Regions from separate parts of the Bombilactobacillus sp. ESL1197 genome, predicted to be linked through region 2. Evidence: a T-box and tRNA genes for the amino acid it is inferred to sense, from the RefSeq annotation. Region 2 holds a T-box; the other holds one or more tRNA genes.
The links. A T-box is a leader RNA that pairs with one kind of tRNA and senses whether it is charged. The one in region 2 lies ahead of leuS (leucine--tRNA ligase), so its partner is inferred to be a tRNA-Leu.
Positions count from the first base shown of each region.

Region 1: it has a tRNA-Leu gene. The T-box ahead of leuS (leucine--tRNA ligase) is inferred to sense a tRNA for this amino acid. The anticodon was not compared.

Region 1 covers NZ_JBYLTY010000001.1:596,327-606,475, reverse strand. Annotated here, with positions in the region: gene rpoB (DNA-directed RNA polymerase subunit beta) at 1-2,145, opposite strand, end outside; gene AC3B6B_RS02525 (ATP-dependent Clp protease ATP-binding subunit) at 2,367-4,832, opposite strand; tRNA gene AC3B6B_RS02520 (tRNA-Pro) at 5,190-5,263, opposite strand; tRNA gene AC3B6B_RS02515 (tRNA-Pro) at 5,267-5,340, opposite strand; tRNA gene AC3B6B_RS02510 (tRNA-Gly) at 5,349-5,420, opposite strand; tRNA gene AC3B6B_RS02505 (tRNA-Arg) at 5,457-5,530, opposite strand; tRNA gene AC3B6B_RS02500 (tRNA-Leu) at 5,540-5,625, opposite strand; tRNA gene AC3B6B_RS02495 (tRNA-Gly) at 5,640-5,711, opposite strand; tRNA gene AC3B6B_RS02490 (tRNA-Lys) at 5,738-5,810, opposite strand; gene lysS (lysine--tRNA ligase) at 5,890-7,380, opposite strand; gene dusB (tRNA dihydrouridine synthase DusB) at 7,392-8,384, opposite strand; gene hslO (Hsp33 family molecular chaperone HslO) at 8,523-9,395, opposite strand; gene ftsH (ATP-dependent zinc metalloprotease FtsH) at 9,504-10,149, opposite strand, start outside.
Region 2 covers NZ_JBYLTY010000002.1:12,335-22,483, forward strand. Annotated here, with positions in the region: gene AC3B6B_RS05705 (MDR family MFS transporter) at 1-1,255, shown strand, start outside; gene AC3B6B_RS05710 (phosphatase PAP2 family protein) at 1,185-1,811, opposite strand; gene AC3B6B_RS05715 (glucosaminidase domain-containing protein) at 1,989-3,095, shown strand; T-box leader at 3,138-3,345, shown strand; gene leuS (leucine--tRNA ligase) at 3,382-5,802, shown strand; gene AC3B6B_RS05725 (putative polysaccharide biosynthesis protein) at 5,834-7,498, shown strand; gene AC3B6B_RS05730 (hypothetical protein) at 7,718-8,212, shown strand; gene AC3B6B_RS05735 (GntR family transcriptional regulator) at 8,209-8,931, shown strand; gene AC3B6B_RS05740 (PTS sugar transporter subunit IIA) at 9,056-9,484, shown strand; gene AC3B6B_RS05745 (PTS sugar transporter subunit IIB) at 9,499-9,972, shown strand; gene AC3B6B_RS05750 (PTS mannose/fructose/sorbose/N-acetylgalactosamine transporter subunit IIC) at 9,984-10,149, shown strand, end outside.

The sequences.
Region 1 (10,149 bases), on a different contig from region 2:
ATGATAGGTGTCAATCACATCTTCATCGTCACGTTTAACCTTGACAATTTTAGCATCAACATATTGCACTACTCCGGCATGATGAGCTAATAAAGCTGTTCCTGAGTCATGGGCAGCGACATATTCCATACTGGTTCCCACCAATGGAGAATGTGGCTTTAATAATGGAACCGCCTGCCGTTGCATGTTAGCACCCATCAACGCCCGGTTGGAGTCATCGTTTTCCAAGAATGGAATACAAGAAGTCGCTACCGACACAACTTGACGCGGTGAAACATCCATATAATCGACTTTATCGGCGGTCGTTTCAATATTATCATCTTTATGCCGGGCCAAAATCCGTTCTTCAGCAAATGAACCATCATCATTCAAAGGCGTGTTAGCCTGGGCTACCACATAGTTATCTTCTTCATCGGCAGTCAAATAGTCAATCTTATCAGTAACTTTATGCGTATCCCAAGAAACACGACGGTAAGGAGTTTCAATAAAGCCATACTTATTAACAACCCCATAAGTGGCCAAGTTATTGATCAAGCCAATGTTCGGTCCTTCAGGTGTTTCAATCGGACACATCCGTCCATAATGCGTATAGTGCACGTCCCGAACGGCATATCCAGCTCGATCACGAGTTAAACCACCCGGTCCTAAAGCTGATAAACGTCTCTTATGCGTTAATTCACCCAAAGGATTGTTTTGATCCATGAACTGGGACAATTGTGAAGAACCAAAGAATTCCTTAATAGCTGCTACCACAGGCCGAATATTAATCAATTGCTGCGGCGTTACAGTTGCTGTGTCTTGAATGGACATCCGTTCCCGAACAACCCGTTCCATCCGGGATAAACCTAAACGAAATTGGTTTTGCAACAATTCACCAACAGACCGAATCCGCCGGTTACCCAAGTGGTCAATATCATCAGTGGTGCCAATACCCTCTTGTAAATTCAAGAAGTAATTAATTTCAGCTAAAATATCAGCTGGGGTAATATGCTTGATTTTTTCATCAATATTACCATTGCCAATGATATTGACAATCCGATCTTCATCAGTTTGTGAATAGACTTTAATAATCTGTAATTTAACTGGATCGCCCAAAATTCCTTCATCAGCTGGTTGGAAAGTAACCGCCTTAAAGTCAGGATTTTTGAGATATGGAGCTAATTTGCTCATCGCTTCCCGGTCAATTTTGGTATCTTTAGCTAAGATAACTTCACCAGTTTCTGGATCGGCTAAAGTTTCGGCGAGTGTTAAACCTAACAAACGTGTTTTTAAATTTAATTTTTTGTTTACCTTATAACGTCCCACTGGCGCTGTATCGTAACGCTTTGGATCAAAGAAGCGCGCGTACAATAAGGACCGTGAACTTTCAGCAGTCTTAGGTTCACCAGGGCGTAAGCGTTCATAAATATCTTTTAAAGCTTCGGCAACCCGCGAATCACTGGTATCCTTGTGGACATCTTTTTCTAAAGATAAGTTCAAGGAATCACTGTTACTGCCAAAAATTTCCGTAATTTCTTGATCAGAACCAAAACCAATGGCCCGAATCAATTCAGTAATCGGTAATTTTCGTGTTCGATCAATTCGAACATAACTAATATTCTTCGCATCGTTATCGAATTCTAACCAAGCTCCCCGATTGGGAATCACCGTTGTGCCATAAATCATGCGACCGTTTTTGTCAGCTTCGGCAGTGTAATAAACGCCCGGTGAACGTACTAATTGGGAAACAATTACCCGTTCGGCACCATTAATGATAAAAGTTCCTTGCTCAGTCATTAAGGGAAAATCACCAAAGAAAACATCTTGGGTCTTGATTTCGCCTGTGTCATGATTAGTCAAACGCAAAGTAACGTGTAGTGGTGCAGAATAGTTGGCATCATGATCACGTGCTTCTTCAACCGTATATTTAGGCTTTAATAGTTTATAACCAACATAATCCAAAGATAATGTTCCTGCAAAATCATTAATTGGCATAATATCTTGGAACATTTCTTTTAAACCTTCATCCAAGAACCAATTATAAGAATTAGTTTGAATATCAATTAAATTTGGTAATGGTAAAACTTCCTTAATCCGCGCATAACTCCGCCGCGTCCGGTGTTTTCCATAATTGACATTGTGGTAACGTACTGTGTCTTGCGTCAAACTATTCACCCTTTCAAATCAAATAAATTACCAGTCAAATATTACAATTTCATTACAAATTAGCATTTAACAATTCGAAAGCAAAAAAAAACCAAAAATAGTTCAAACTATTTTTGCTTTTTTATAATTCCGGCTCGGACAAGATTTCGAGGGAATACGCCCACTGCACCACGCTAATTAATTATAATTAGGATAAAACAAATTCACCTAAGTGTCAAGTTCTAGACTTGAACTTTTTGAGCATGACGAATGTTAAATGATAACTGGCCTTTAGCTACCCCTACCGACAAACGATCACCTGCAACTAATTGCCGCGACAATAATAAATCACTAATTTGATCTTCGACTTGGCTTTGAATCGTCCGGCGTAACGGCCTTGCGCCCATTTGGGGATTGAAGCCTTTCTCCACTAACCAATTTAAAGCTCGCGTTGTAATCGTCAATTTGATTTGCCGTTGTGTCAAACGCTGAACTAAATCTTTCGTCAAAATCTTGACCACTGCTTGTAAATCAGTTTTAGTCAACTCATGGAAAATCAAGATTTCATCAATTCGATTTAAAAATTCGGGCCGGAAAAACTCTTTAGTTGCCGCTAAAATATGATTCTTCATGGTCTGATAATCGTGAGCTGTCGTTTGGTTAAAGCCCACATTATGTTCTTCATTGAGGCTATCAACGCCTAAATTAGAAGTCATAATAATGATTGTATTGCGAAAATCAACTTTGCGACCCTTAGAGTCTGTCAAAAAACCATCATCCAAAACTTGGAGTAATAAATTAAACACATCGCGATGAGCCTTTTCAATCTCATCTAATAAAATCACAGAATAGGGATGATTGCGGACTTGTTCAGTTAGTTGTCCGCCTTCATCGTAGCCCACATAACCAGGAGCTGCTCCTACTAAGCGTGAAGTACTAAATTTTTCCATATACTCAGACATATCAATACGAATAATTTCGTCTTCGCTGCCAAAAACACTTTGTGCTAAAGCTTTAGCTAGCTCAGTTTTCCCAACGCCAGTAGGTCCTAAAAACATGAAAGAACCAATGGGGCGTTTCGGATCTTTTAAGCCACTACGCGCACGACGAATAGCTTTGGCAATGGCTGTCACAGCTTCATCCTGACCAACAATCCGTTGATGTAATTCATCTTCTAAATGTAGTAATTGTTTGGATTCTTGTTGGGTAATCTTCGTTACCGGAACATTCGTCCATTGCGAAATGATTGTTGCAATATCATCACTAGTTACTTGAGATTGATCATCTGTTGGCTGTGCGCTGTTTTGTTCACTTTCGGCAAGCTCTTGCTGCAGTTTTAATTCCTGTTTCCGTAAAACTGCCGCTTTTTCAAAATCTTGTTGAGCAATAGCCTGATCTTTTTGCATCCCCACATTATTCAACTCTTGCTCCAGGGCCTGCCATTTTTGCGGTTGTTGCTGTGCAGACTGATTAATGTGCACTCGCGCAGCGGCCTCATCAACTAAATCAATCGCTTTATCAGGCAAGAAACGATCTGTCAAATAACGTTTGGATAAATCAACTGCAGCCTGTAAAGCCGCATCGGTAATCTTTAAATGATGATGTTGTTCATATTCTGGGCGCAAGCCTTTCAAAATCTCATAGGTTTGTTCGGTAGTTGGTTCTTCCACCACAATCTTCGCAAATCGACGAGCAAAAGCCGCATCTTTTTCAATATATTTTTGGTATTCATCTAAAGTAGTGGCACCAATCATTTGGAGCTCACCGCGTGATAGTGGTGGCTTTAAGATGTTCGAGGCATCAATGGCCCCTTCAGCTCCGCCTGCACCGATTAAAGTATGCAACTCATCAACAAATAAAATAACATTTTGATCTTGGTTGATTTCATTAATTATCTTTTTCAGACGATCTTCAAATTCACCACGATACTTGGTGCCAGCTACTAGTGAACCCATATCCAACATCATTACCCGTTTATTGAGTAACTCTAACGGAACCTCTTGCTTAATAATTTTTTGAGCAAGACCTTCAACAATTGCCGTTTTACCGACTCCTGGTTCACCAATTAAAACTGGATTATTCTTGGTGCGACGGCTTAAAATCTGGATCATTCGTTCAATTTCTTTGTCTCGACCAATGACCGGATCTAAGTGTTTTTGTTTGGCTGAAATAGTTAAGTCACGGGCTAAAGAATCCAGTGTTGGTGTCGCACTTTGTGAACCATTCATACTCTTTTTTTGATTAGCCCGATCAACTCTTTCAGAAATACCCATATTTTTTAATAATAAGCGCTTGGTCTTAACAATACTTAAGCCCAAACTAGTTAAAATCCGTGAAGATAAAATTGTCTGATCATGTAATAAAGCCAATAAGAGATGGCCGGTTCCAACTTGATTAGCACCTAACAATTTGGCTTGTTGACTAGCTTGTTCTAGAACTTGCCCCGTTCTAGGTGAATACGGTAGATAGAGTTGATCTTGGCGCTCATCCGTATTATCGCCATAGCCTGTGAGGGCTTCAATTTCGTCTTTAATATCCTCAGAAGTGACTGTCATTTCAGTAATTGTTTGAGCTGCAACTCCAGAACCCTGTTCTACTAAACCATAGAGTAAATGTTCTGTACCTACAGCTTGATGACGAAAAGCCATTGCGATCTTTTGTGCCAAACTTAGAGCAGTTTTGGCACTATCAGTAAATAATTCGCTCATAACAATCTCTCTTTCTTTTACTTCAATTGAATATTCTTAAAACATTACGTTGTTTGACTATTTTACCGCAGATTAACAAGAGTACCAATGAAAAGTCATCGTAATGAATTAAATTATTAATTTTAGTTTATCGTCAAACACTCATCTGAACAATGATTAAGAATTAGAACCAAAAGCTTCAAACTATTGAAAGTGTGGCTTTTGCCCATAGCAACTCTTGTTCAGTAACATAACATCTTAAAAGCATATAGGTTTAAACAGCATTAATTACGTGGCCTCCCTTACTGAACTTTTTAATATACAAAAAGATACGATAAATAATATCGTATCTTCAACCATCATATGTAACTGGACTTATCGGGAAAACAAGATTCGAACTTGCGACCCCTACGTCCCTAACGTAGTGCTCTACCAAGCTGAGCTATTTCCCGAAATCGGGAAAACAAGATTCGAACTTGCGACCTCTACGTCCCGAACGTAGCGCTCTACCAAGCTGAGCTATTTCCCGATGAAAAAAGCGGAAGACGGGATTCGAACCCGCGACCCCCACCATGGCAAGGTGATGTTCTACCACTGAACTACTTCCGCAATCAAATTCACAAATATAAATGTACAATCGTACAATGCACCCAGTAGGAGTCGAACCTACAACCTTCTGATTCGTAGTCAGACACTCTATCCAATTGCGCTATGGGTGCTCATTATAATGCCGAGGACCGGAATCGAACCGGTACGGTAATCACTTACCGCAGGATTTTAAGTCCTGTGCGTCTGCCAGTTCCGCCACCCCGGCGTGATTATAATGAAAGCGGAAGACGGGACTCGAACCCGCGACCCCCACCATGGCAAGGTGATGTTCTACCACTGAACTACTTCCGCAATTAAAACTATCTTCAACGATAGTATGAGTCGCGTGGGGCTCGGACCCACGACCCACGGCTTAAAAGGCCGTTGCTCTACCAACTGAGCTAGCGACTCAATACAATCATCAGCTAACCCAATGACTGTATTAGTATAACAATTTTAATTTCAAAATGCAACTCTCTCAAACAAAAATTTACTTATTTTGTTCACCTGGCCGTAATGTTGGGAATAAAATGACATCACGAATGGATGGCGCATCGGTTAGCAACATTACCAAACGGTCAATTCCAATGCCTAAACCACCAGTTGGTGGCATCCCATATTCCAAAGCTTCCACGAAATCTTCATCAATTGGTTCAGCTTCATCATTACCAGCTTCACGTTCTTTCGCCTGAGCTTCAAAGCGTTCCCGTTGATCAATTGGATCATTTAATTCAGTAAAGGCATTGGCATATTCATTACCTAAGATAAACAATTCAAAGCGATCAACAAAACGGGGATCGCGTTCACTCTTTTTAGCTAACGGTGAAATTTCAATTGGATGACCATAGATAAAAGTTGGTTCAGTAATGGTTTCTTCAACAAATTCTTCAAAGAAAGCATTAATAATATGACCAACTTGCCAATAATCTTCGTAATGAACCTGATGTTCATCTGCAAGCTTGCGAGCTTGTTCAATGGACATTTCGGGCCAAAAATCAACTCCGGTCCGTTCCTTAATGGCATCAACCATATGTTGGCGTTTGAACGGCTTACTTAAGTCAACAGCATGACCTTGATAAGTCACTTGCTGGGTACCTAAAGCTTTTTTGGCGGCATAGCGAAAAATACCTTCAGTTTCGTCCATCACATCTTCAAAGTTAAAGTAAGCAGCATAACTTTCTAATTCAGTAAACTCAGGATTATGCTTGGTATCAATCCCTTCATTTCGAAAGACTCGACCAATTTCGTAAACCCGTTCCATGCCACCAACAATCAAACGTTTTAGTGGTAGTTCCAAGGCAATACGCATATACAAATCAATATCCAAGGCATTATGGTGTGTCAAAAATGGTCGTGCCGATGCGCCACCGGCTTGACTATGCAAAACGGGCGTTTCCACTTCTAAGAAGCCATTTTGGTCCAAATATTCTCTAATTGCTGAAATAATTTTGGTGCGTTTCACAAAACGATCGAAACTTTCTTGGTTGGTAATCAAATCCAAGTACCGTTGCCGATAAATTTGTTCCACATTGGTTAAGCCGTGATACTTATCTGGCAATGGTCTTAAGGCCTTAGTTAATAAAGTAACATGATCAGCCCGCACAGTTAATTCACCCATGTCGGTCTTCATCACCGTTCCTTCAATGCCAAACAAATCCCCTAAGTCCGCTTTTTTAAAAATCTGATAATTTTCTTCACCGACAACATCTTTACGCACATAAAGTTGAATCTTACCCGTCCGATCTTTTAAATCAGCAAAACCAACTTTACCTTTGCCACGTTTGGTCATCATCCGACCAGCAACTTGCACTTTAACTGGCTCAATTGCATCTTTATCTAAAGCATCATATTGCTCATGCAATTCTTGGGCAGTTGCTGTTGGTTGATAACGATGACCAAACGGGTCAATCCCAGCATCACGTAAGTCTTGCATCTTTTGTCGCCGAACACGTAATTGATCATTCATTTCATTTTCTGCCATATTACTAACCCCTATCTTTGTAATTGTCGTTGCATTGCTTGCTGGGCAAATTGATCCAGCAATTCATCAACTTCTTGTTGCGTATTCACTTCATTAATGGCCGCTTTCGTGCGGGCTGAACGAGGAATTCCTTTTAAATAGTAAGCGGCCTGCTGCCGAAATTCTGGAACACCAATTCGCTCACCTTTTAATTCCACTAACCGCGCTAATTGTTCTTTCGCAATTTGAATTTTTTCAGCCGGTGTTGGTTCTGGCAATAATTCACCGGTGTCTAAATAAGTGACCATGGCTTTTAATGCCCAAGGATTACCAATCGCTCCCCGCGCTACCATCACTGCATCGGCTCCGACTTCATCAATCATTACTTTAGCATCTTGGGGCGTTTTCACATCACCGTTACCCATAAACGGAATGGTTAAATGTTGTGCCACTTCATGTAATAATTCCCAATCCGCATGCCCCGTATACATTTGCGCTTTAGTCCGACCGTGCATGGCAATGGCATCAGCGCCACCTTCTTGGGCCGCTAAGGCATTCTCTACAGCCAAAATATGATCGCTATCAAACCCTGTGCGCATTTTCACAGTCAAAGGCTTTGAGATTTCTTGTTTGACCGCTTTCACTAAATCATAAATACTATCCGGATCCAATAACCAATGTGAACCAGCCCCGGTTTTAGTAACCTTTTTCACGGGACAGCCCATATTAATATCGATAATGTCTGCCGCCGTATTTTCGGCCACATATTTAATCGCCGGAACTAACGTTTCCTTCGAACCACCAAAAACTTGAATGCTAATCGGATGTTCGTTAGGATTCACATACAACATTTCATGGGTCTTTTGATTATTGTATAAAATACCGCGATCACTAACCATTTCGCAAACTACCAATCCTGCCCCAAATTCTTTGGCCGTCATGCGAAATGAATAATTAGAAATTCCCGCCATTGGGGCGACCACAACTTGATTGGGGATCGTAACATCCCCTATTTTCCACTCCATACTCTCTTCTTCTTTCTTTTAAAATCAAACCTCAGCCTGTTAAAATTAGCGTCTAGCGTTAATCAATGAATTGGTTAGTTTTAATTTTTTCAGATAACTATCATTTACATGATAGCAAAGTCAATACCCTACTGGCAATTATTTCTGTGAAATCATTTGTTGAATTTCAGTCGGTGTAAAATGATACTTTTGTCCACAAAATTTGCAAACCACTTCTACTGGTTGATTTTCTTGTTCCATAGCCTGCAATTCAGTTAATGGCAAAGCTTGAATCGTTTTTGCAAAGCGTTGTTTGGAACAATCACAAGTAAAACTCACTGGTATTTTCTCTAAAATTTTATTTCCCGTGGCAAATAATAACGTTAAGATTTCTTCAGGACTTTTTTCTTGCAGTAATTCATGCAATGGTGGTAATTGCTGAATCTTGGTGGTTAACGCCGTTAACTCTTGTTCCGTAGCCTGCGGCATGGCTTGCACCATAAATCCGCCAGCACAACTCACATGATTATCACTTTCTACGTAAACAGACAGTCCCACTGCTGCGGGAATCTGTTCTGACTGTACTAAATAATACGCATAATCTTCGGCTAATTCACCGGAAATTAATGGAACCTTGCCTGTAAAAGGTTGGGCTAAATGCTGATCTTTGGTAACCGCCAAATAACCATTTTGTCCCACGGCTTTAGCCACGTCAATTTTACCTTTTTGATTCAGCGGCAAACTAATATGTGGATTTTGAACATAGCCTTTCACTTGGCCCTGCGCATTACCGTCCGCAACAATTAACCCGACTGGTCCGCCACCAGCAATCCGCGTAGTTAATAATTCATCATTTTTTAACATGGAAGTACTTAATAATAATGTTCCGATTAAACTACGCCCTAAACTAGCCGTGGAAGCACTCCATGTATCATGATTGACTTGCGCCGTCGCCACTAAGTTAGTGGCCCGTACGACATAAATTCGAAAATGACTATTTTGATTTAAAGCTTTAATTAAATAATCTTGCATCGCAAATTCTCCTTCAAAATTCAGTTGTATCATTTGAAACTCGTTATTAAATCTCCAAAAGCAAGTAAGCACAGACCACTACAGTCTGTGCTTACCAACTTGATTTTGTTATTCTTCAGTTTGATCATCATCACTATCAGCAGGATCTGCAGTGATAGTTTCTTCATGATGTTGTGCAACCTCATGCGCTTGTTTGGCTTCATCACGGCGTTGCGCAGCTTGTTTAGCTTCTTCAAAAGTCGAAGCCTTTTCTGATGGAAATTCATCTTGATTAGTTTCTGGCATATGACCAGTATTATATAAACTCAAAATTTGTTTTTCATCTAAAGTTTCATACTTTAATAGTGCTTGTGCAATCGCCTTATGTTGTTCACGATGGCTTTGGATAACTTCCACCGCCGTTTGATGACCTTCATCTAAAATCTTGCGAATTTCTTCATCAATGGCAGTTGCTGTTTCTTGAGAATAGTTAGGTTGACCGTAGGCCCCAACTGGAGCACCACCTTTTTCAAGTTGGACCATCCCTAAGCGCTCCGACATTCCGTATTCAGTGACCATGGACCGCGCAATTTGCGTTGCTTGTTCAAAGTCATTGGAAGCACCAGATGATTGTACCCCAAAGATAATTTCTTCAGCAGTGCGACCACCCATTAAGCCAGCAACTTGCTCCATTAAATCTTTCTTAGTCAGCAAGTTCTGATCTTCTTTAGGCAACATAATCGCATAACCACCCGCACGACCACGCGGAATAATC
Region 2 (10,149 bases):
TTTTGTCTTGGGTTCTTTTTTATGTTGTATTTCGCATTCTATGTTGCAACTAATTTTGTCACGGGTTTTACAAGGACTAGGTGCTGGGGCAATTCAGCCGTTGACGTATACCGTTTTAGCTGATATTTATCCGTTAGAAAAAAGGGCCAATATGATTGGCTTAAATGGGTCTGCCTGGGGAATTGCCTCAATTGTGGCGCCTTTGTTAGGTGGTTTTATTGTTGAACAACTGTCTTGGCATTGGGTCTTTGCCATTAATATTCCCATTGGTTTGATTACAATTATCTTGATTCAATTATTTTTGCATGAACCTAAGCGCAGTCAAGCTGTGCGTGAGCCGGTTGATTTTCAAGGTATTATCTTATTAACGTTCGTCTTAGTTTGTTTAATGCTCGGGCTACAGAACTTAAATAATGCCCATGCTTGGCTAATTAGTTTAATTTTGTTAGTAGCAGCCGTATTAGGTGCTTTTGTATTTGTGAAGGTCGAACGGCAAAAATCAGATCCAATTTTGCCGTTAAAATTATTTAAAAATCGTACTTTTGTTGTACAAAATGTGTCGATTCTATTAATTTCTGGTTTCTTGATTGGTTTTGATGCTTATTTGCCAATTTGGATGCAGAGCGTTTTAGGACTGAAGCCGTCGATGGGGGGCTTTGTGGTTACACCTAGTTCGGTAGTTTGGTTATTTGGTTCTTATATTTCTGGTAAAATGATTGCTAAATATCCACCGCATAAAATTACGTTATTTGCACTTAGCTTTCTAGTGGTTGGCTGTGGGTGCTATCTGTTGTTACCGTTAAAAACGGCCTTTGGCATTTTTCTAATTATCTCTGCGGTGGTTGGTTTTGGTTTTGGTTTGTCGATTACAACTTCCACGGTTACTTCGCAAAGTGTAGTCACAGCAGATGAAGTTGGAACGGCCACCAGTTTCAATACGTTAGCTCGTAATTTGGGGCAAACCTTGATGGTTTCCGTCTTTGGAATTGTGATGAACCTAAAAATGGCACAAGGAGTACAACAACATTCAGGTTTAACTTTTAAAATGTTGGATCAAATGATTAATTCTTCGACCGCGCATTTGTTAGCAAAACAATATTTAGCACCAGCTAGACAAATTGTTTATGAAGGCTTGCACTGGATTTTTGTAGTGGGAATTATCATTTTAATTGTGGCAGTTATTCTCAATTTCTTTGACCATAGTGATTATTTGTTAAAGGATTTTCAAAAAAGCCAAGGTAAATCAGCAGAGTAATTCCACTAGCTAAACAGGTACCTGCTAAAACGTCAGAAAAATAATGAACGTGTAAAATGGGACGACTGATAATAATGATGAGGGCAATTACCATTAAGAAAAATGGTAATTGCTTTTTTTTCGTAGTTTGGTAATAGATGAGAATTAAACTACCAATTAAAGCAGTGGTAGCCATAGCATGACCGCTAGGAAAACTAAAGCCAGTTGCTTGAACGAGATGATTTAAATTGGGACGAGGTCTGTGAATGAGCGCTTTTAAAACTTGGTTTAATAATAAATTACTTATTACGTTACTAAGCAGAAAAATTCGTTGGCGTTGATTCCTTAGAATTAGGCTAATAAGGATAGTTAGACCAAAGACGACTTTGGGCGCACCAATAGTGGTGATGTATTTGAAGAAGGTTCGATTATGTTCACTCAAAAAAGCTAAGTGTTGAAAAAACCAGAAATCACAGTGCCGTAATGCTGGTTGATGATGAAATAACATCATTGTCAAAATTAAAAAACAAGAGATAAAGAAAATGCTAAGAAAAAGTAATAGTTTTGATAATTTCATTAATAATCTCCTAAAAAATAATTAATTTTTTGGTAAATCTTACCGGAAAGGGCATTGATTAAGTTCATTGGTGACTATAATTAGCTTGAAGTAGTGGGAAGTTTAACTAATAAATGAGATTGGGACAAAGACCTTAGTATATTTTTATCCCAGTCGCAAATAAAGGGGGTCTGTTTGATGAAAAAACATTTAAGAAGATCAGTTAAACTAGTTGCAATTAGTTGCTTAAGTTGTTTAACTGCATTAAATGCTTTAAAGCATAGTAGTGTGACGAGTTATGCTGATAGTTTTGATCAAGTGACAATTAACGTCAATGATGCTGATAACTTGGAAAATGTGGTCACATCGTCCGGATATGGGGATCAAACATTTTTAAATTATTTGGGTTTATCGGCGCAAAAGTTAGCCAATAATAATGATCTTTATGCTTCAGTTATGTTAGCCCAAGCACTCTTAGAAAGCGGTTGGGGGACAAGTACTTTAGCCCAGGCGCCTAATTATAACTTGTTTGGTGTTAAAGGCAGTTTTCAAGGATCAGCGGTTAATATGGCCACGCAAGAAGATGATGGCAGTGGTAATTTGTATGGTATTCAAGCTAATTTTCGCAAGTATCCCTCCTATCGTGAGTCCTTAGAAGACTACGTTCGTTTACTGCGCGATAATGGCATGTATTCTGGAGCTTGGCGTAGTAAAACTAGTTCCTATAAAGATGCTACTAGCTTTTTAACGGGGCGTTATGCCACGGATACATCATATGCCGATAAATTGAACAGTTTGATTGAAAAGTATAATCTAACGCGGTTTGATCAATCAGTTGATGCTACTAAACCAAGTGTCAATGACATTGTAGTCAATAATGTTAGTTTAGTCACAAATGATGTGAACCATAATTCTACAAGGAATACTTATCAAAATCAACAAGCCCCGGTAATTGTGAGAAATAAATTTCAAAATCCAGCAGCTGATGCTTCAGCTACTAGCGAAACACAAACGCCGGCTTTACCGGTTATTGTTAATAATTCCCTGAATGAATTAATTAATACCAACAAGGAAATATTGCAAGCTCCTAGTACTAAACCAAGCAATCGGCCTAAGGATGCAAAAACTGAAACTGATTTTTCACGGACAATTCCTAGTGGAGATCATGCTGATCCAGCTGCTGTTATTAAAAAAGCACCAGTTGTGCAGGCTAAAGCAGTTTCTAATACTAAGTCAACCCCAGCTACTGATAATTCAATTCAAGTTTCGCCACAGGAAGCTGCAACTGAAAATTCGTCAGACTAGTTGCAATTAGCGTGATTTTTATTTATAATATGCGTCAGATTAGTTTTTACCAAAGGAATAGTAATTGAAAAATTGATTATCAGAGAGTGGAAGGTTAGTGTGATTTCACAGATATTTTTTAATGAACTCATCTTTGGAGTTTGATTACTGAACTAATAGTAAGTAGTCACGGGGTATCGTTAAATACTTGAGAGTTATATAGTTAATATATAAAACTTAGGTGGTACCGCGGGTAAATTTCGTCCTATTGCAAGAGCAATGGGACTTTTTTTGTAGGAGGGTAATTATGGGTTATAATCACAACGTTATTGAAAAAAAATGGCAAGCCTATTGGGCCGAACATAAGACGTTTAAAACAACAGAAGATCCAAATAAGAAAAACTTTTACGCGTTAGACATGTTTCCTTATCCATCCGGTAAAGGATTACATGTTGGGCATCCAGAAGGATATACCGCGACCGATATTATTGCCCGGATGAAGCGGATGCAAGGCTATAATGTCTTACATCCCATGGGGTGGGATGCATTTGGCTTACCCGCTGAACAATATGCGCTGAAAACTGGACATAATCCCATTGATTTTACGCAACAAAATATTGATACATTTAAGCGGCAGATTAATTCGCTAGGTTTTTCTTACGATTGGGAGCGCGAAATTAATACTACTGATCCCAATTATTATAAATGGACACAGTGGATCTTTGAACAATTGTATAAACGAGGGTTAGCTTATGAAGCCAAAGTTCCTGTTAATTGGAGTCCGGATTTAGGTACAGTAGTCGCTAATGAGGAGATTGTCAACGGCAAAACTGAACGTGGTGGTTTTCCAGTTTACCGTAAGCCAATGCGACAATGGATGCTCAAAATTACGGCTTATGCGGATCGTTTATTGGATGATTTAGATTTGATCGATTGGCCCGAAAATATTAAGGAAATGCAGCGCAATTGGATTGGCCGGTCAGTCGGTGCTGAAGTTAAGTTTGAGATTGCCGATCATGATTTAACATTTAATGTCTTTACGACACGGCCAGATACGTTATTTGGCGCTACTTATGTAGTCATGGCTCCAGAGCATGAACTAGTGGATCAAATTACTACCCCACAACAAAAAGCACAAGTTCAACAATATCAGGAAACAACTGCTAAAAAGAGTGATCTGGATCGGACCGATTTAAATACTGAAAAAACAGGTGCTTTCACAGGCGCTTACGCTATTAATCCGATTAATGGCGATCGGTTACCAATTTGGATCTCTGATTATGTCTTGGCTAGCTACGGGACGGGTGCTATCATGGCTGTTCCAGCACATGATGACCGAGATTTCGAATTTGCTAAAATGTTTGACTTACCAATTAAAGCAGTCATTGCGGGTGGTGATGTCAGTGATCATGCTTATACAGGTGATGGTGAACATATTAATTCGGAGTTTTTAAATGGTTTAAATAAACAGCAGGCAATTGATAAGGTTTTGGCGTGGTTAGAAGATCATCAGGTTGGCCAAAAGAAAGTTAATTACCGCTTGCGAGATTGGGTCTTTTCACGGCAACGTTACTGGGGTGAACCCATTCCAATTATTCATTGGGAAGATGGAACCACGAGTTTAGTTCCTGAAGATGAATTACCATTACGTTTGCCAGCAGAACATGATATTAAACCTTCAGGTACGATTGAAAGTCCGTTGGCTAACTTGACTGACTGGGTCAATGTGGTTGATAAAAATGGCCGCAAAGGTCGGCGGGAAACCAATACAATGCCACAATGGGCTGGTAGTTCTTGGTATTTCTTGCGTTATGTAGATCCACATAATGATGAAGCAATCGCTGATTATGAAAAATTAAAACAGTGGATGCCCGTTGATTTATACGTCGGTGGAGCCGAACATGCTGTGCTGCATTTACTGTATGCAAGATTTTGGCATAAGTTCTTATACGATTTAGGTGTTGTACCGACACCAGAACCGTTCCAAAAATTATTTAATCAAGGAATGATTTTGGGTAATAATCACGAAAAAATGTCGAAGTCCAAAGGCAACGTTATTAATCCTGATGATGTTGTCGATGAATATGGTGCTGATACGTTACGTCTTTACGAAATGTTTATGGGACCGTTAGATGCTTCCATTTCTTGGAGTGAAGATGGCTTAGCTGGTTCTTATCGTTTCTTAGAGCGGGTTTGGCGCTTATATATTAATGCAGATGATGACAACACTTTGCGGACTGATTTTATTACCGAGCAGCCGAATGCTGATTTGAAAAAGATTTATAGTGAAACTGTGAAACAAGTTAGTGATCATTATGAAAAGTTACAATTTAATACGGCAATTTCGCAAATGATGACTTTTGTCAACGCTGTGCAAAAGCAAGATCAGTTTCCAAAGGATTACGCTGAAGGTTTAATTAAAATGTTAGCCCCAATCGTACCGCATATTGCTGAAGAAATTTGGCAAAAATTAGGTCATGATGAATCCATCACTTATGCTCAATGGCCAACTTACAATGAAGAAGATCTAGTTAGTGCTGAAGTCGAAGTTATTTTGCAAGTTAATGGTAAGTTAAGAAATAAGATTACGGTGCCAGTTGATATTTCCAAAGCTGATTTAGAACAAAGAGCATTAGCTGATGAAAAGACACAATCATTTATTGCTGATAAAAAGATTGTAAAAACCATTGTGGTTCCGCAAAAAATTGTGAATTTTGTGGTAAAATAATAATTCATCAATTTTAGAGAGGATCAATTTGATGGATCAAGATGTCGAAGAGAATACAGTGACAACTGCGGTAACTGGTGGCAAAAATGATTTAATTAAGGGTTCAGCTTGGATGACGGCGGGAAGTATTTTTTCGCGAGTCTTGGGTGCTATTTATATCATTCCGTGGAATATGTGGTTTGGTTCCGTTTTAACGGCTACCTTGGCCAATGCCCTATTTGCTAAGGGCTATAATATCTATAGTCTATTTTTGATAATTTCGACGGCGGGTATTCCCGGGGCAATTTCCAAACAAATTGCGCATTACAATGCTTTAAACGAGTATGCGGCGGGAAACCAGTTATTTAAACAAGGCATCAAAATCATGGCTTGGATGGGCATAATTAGTGCAGCGCTGATGTATTTTGGCGCACCGCTTTTGAGTGATTGGTTTGCTGATGGCAATGCCAATGCCATTCCAGTTTTAAGAGCCTTGGCGATTGCGTTATTAATCATTCCGTTGATGAGTCTCATGCGGGGCTATTTTCAAGGCTATTCACAAATGGCGCCTTCAGCGGTTTCTCAATTAATTGAGCAAGTGGCGCGCGTAATTTATATGTTAGCGGCAACGTATTTAATTATGAAGGTGCAAAAGGGCAGTTATGTTAGTGCCGTAACGCAATCGACCTTTGCGGCTTTCATTGGTGCGGTCTTTGGTTTAGGAGTGTTGGTAATTTACTTTTTAAAACAATTACCGCAAATTCGCCGTCTATCACGACAAAGTAAATTTGAAATTGATACACGTCATCAGAATTTTTTTGGAGAAATTATTCGCCAAGCAGTTCCTTTTATTATTCTGGATTCTGGCATTATCTTATTCCAATTATTTGATCAGTCGACGTTTAATTCAATGATGTCGTCGTTTCAACATTTTAGTAAAGACACATTGAATGCTATGTATGCTCTATTTGCCTTTAATGCAAATAAATTAATTATGATTGTGGTTTCTTTATCAACAGCGATGGCTGTTACTGCGATTCCCTTATTGTCAGCAGCTTATTCGCGTCATAACCAAAGAGAAATTCAAGATCAAATTGGTAATATCTTACAATTGTTTTTCTTAGTTATGTTACCGGCAGCTTTAGGCATGTATGCAGTAGCTAAGCCTTTGTATATTTTGTTTTATCGATATGATCAGTTGGGGATTTACTTGTTACAATTTAGTTGTGTAGTAGCTATCTTGTTGGGGCTATTTACGGTTTTGTCAGCTATTTTACAAGGACTATATCAAAATAAAATGGCGATTAAATATTTTGTGATTGGTTTTATTGTTAAAATGCTTGTACAATATCCATGTATTTTAATTTTTAGTAGTTTTGGACCCTTAATGGCGACTGCTATTGGCATGGCGGTCACGTGTTGGCTGATGTTGCGATTATTGTGTGTGAAATTTGAGTTTAAATTACAGCCGACCATTAACCGTACTTGTGGCATTTTTATGTTAACAGTTGTGATGTTAGTAGCCATTTTAATCTTGGATTTTGTTGCATATCATTTGGTGAATAATCAAGGTCGCCCGTGGGCTATTGTGTTATTATGCCTGGAAGTTGTATTAGGTGTTGGGATCTATGGTTATTTAATTTTAAAATCGCACTTAGCGGAGAAGATTTTAGGCTCCAAAGTTGCTAATTTACGGCAAAAATTGCATATCAATTAATCTGTTTTAAAAAACAATAAGGTTGGAACGCAATAATGAATTAATGTTCGTTTACTTCTAGATAGAGTACGATCATTAATCTTATTGTTCCAACCTTATTTTTTTGCTATTACAAGTTGATTAGAATCAGAAACAGTGGCTGAAAGTCTGAATAATTAGCGATTAAACGGTGGTATATAATATGTTAGTAATAAGCAATTTACCAAGCATGGAACGCTATTGATAGAATGGTCTGAAAATAATATGGAAGTAATTGATTTAAAAAAAGATACGACTCCTCTTCAAAAAGTTAAGCAGCATCCGAAGTTGATTAACGTACAAGAAGTCGCAGAATCAGGTTTTTATAATACAATGTTTGCACAAAAAATAGGCCGCTTAAGAAAGCGCGTCTTCGTTTTGTTAGAACAACAGCAACCAACTGCCATTATCACTTCCTTAATTCCCAACCGCTTTTTACCACAATTGGATCAAAGTGATTTAATGGATTTGGAAAATCTAGTAGATTATCAATGTCAGGTTAATCAAATCACTCAAAATGTGATGTTAACATGGGCTAATGAAAAAGAACGTAAATTGTTCAAACAAGAAGTTGACCGCTTACAAGTTTTGGTAGAAAAAGCAATTTTTCGTAACAAGCAAGGAACGATTATTCGCTCGGAAGAAACGGTGCTGTTGCCGGACCAATTTATTTTTCAAAAAGGAGAAGGAGATTGAAGACCTATTTGTATATTGAAGCTAAAGAAAAAATTCTCAATTTAATTACTAGTGGGACTTTTAAATTTAATGAACGGATTTGGAATGAACGAACTTTAGTTAGTCAATTAGGTTACAGTCGTACAACTATTAAAAATGCGATAAATTCATTAGTGGCTGATAATATTTTAGAAAAAAGGCGCGGTGATGGGACGTATTTAGTGGAAGTGGACACTAACAATTTGGTGAAAATTGGTGATGATGCGCCCAATTCGTTTACACAAATTATGCGCATTAATAAAAGAAATACTACTAGTCGTGTTTGGTCATTTAAAGCCATTTATCATTCTCCAAAATTGCAATTGATTTTTGATAATAAATATGAAGATTTTTACGAGTTAATTCGGACTAGAATGGTGTCACACCAAGTAATCGCCTTTCAAAAATCCTATATTCCGTTTAGAGAATTTGAAGATGCTCATCGCTATGATTTTGGAAAATTGTCGTTGTATGATTATATGGCTTTTAGAAATAAAAAGCCAATTATGTTTCATACGACTTTTCAGGCCCAATCTGTTGAAAAAGCGCCCTTTGTTGCGGAGCAGTTGAAGTTAGCCGAAGAGCGTTATTTGCTTTATTTTGAATATCAAGGTTTTACTAAAAGAAAAAAATTAGTTGAATATACACAGTCATGGTATAATCCTAATTTTATTAATTATAAAAATACAATTCAGAGATGATTGGTCCCTAAATTGGTTTTAAAAATGAGGTCATTTTAAGAAATGGTCTTTTTTTTATTGCCTGAATTTGAAAATAGCTCTAGATTTAATAAATGAAGATATGGCTATAAAGAAGGTGAAAACTGTGGAAATAGTACTGGCAAGTCATTCAACTTTGGCGTTAGGAATGTATCAAACGGTGTCATTAATTATGGGGCAACAGCCGAAATTACATTATATTACAGCTTATGTTGATGACAATCTTAGTTTTCAGGAGCAATTATTGAAAACCATCACGCCCATAAAGAATGAACAAATTATTTTTTTAACTGATGTGTTAGGAGGATCTGTGAATAATGAGTTAGTTCAATTTGTGCAAGGAGAAGATAACTACTTTTTGATTACCGGAATGAACTTGCCCTTGGTCTTGGAACTGATCAATTACGTTAATGTAACTAGTCAAGTTGATGCGGTCACATTAATGCAAAAATTACAGGAATTAGTTGCCATGGGCAAGGATGGTTTACAGATCGTTATGGATGTCGCAGATTCCGTCGAGGATGAAGATTTTTAAGGAGAAACGAGAATATGATTGTAATGACTAGAATTGATTACCGTTTGTTACACGGCCAGGTGGCTTTTGCTTGGACCAATAATTTGTCTGCGAATGCGATTTTGATTGCTAATGATGCAGTAGCACAAGATACTTTTCGCAAAAAAACTTTACAATTAGCCAAACCAGCTAGTGCTAAATTGATTTTTAAATCAATTGCAGATTCTGCCAAAGCAATTAAGAGTGGTGTGACGGATAAATATCGAGTGTTTATTATCGTGGAGACAATTAATGACGCTTATCGCTTAGCTAAGTTAACACCAGATATCAAATTAATTGATTTAGGTTTAGCTAATAAAACAGAAAATAGTCAAAGTATCGCTAAATCAGTCTATGTAACGGCAGCTGATGTGAGACAGTTAACGGATTTAGAAAATAACGGTGTTAAAGTGGTAGTTAAGCAGGCACCTAATGATCCGGACACTGAATTTTCAGCTTTAATTAAGTAAAGGAGAAGGTAATGATATTACAAGTTATCGGCATTTTCATTATTTCCTTAATTGCTAATATGCAAGATTTTTTGGGATCATCTTTTATTGGACGGCCAATTGTAACCGGTTTTTTGGTAGGCGTTTTGTTTGGTGATATTAAGCAAGGACTATTGATGGGAGCTACTTTAGAGTTAG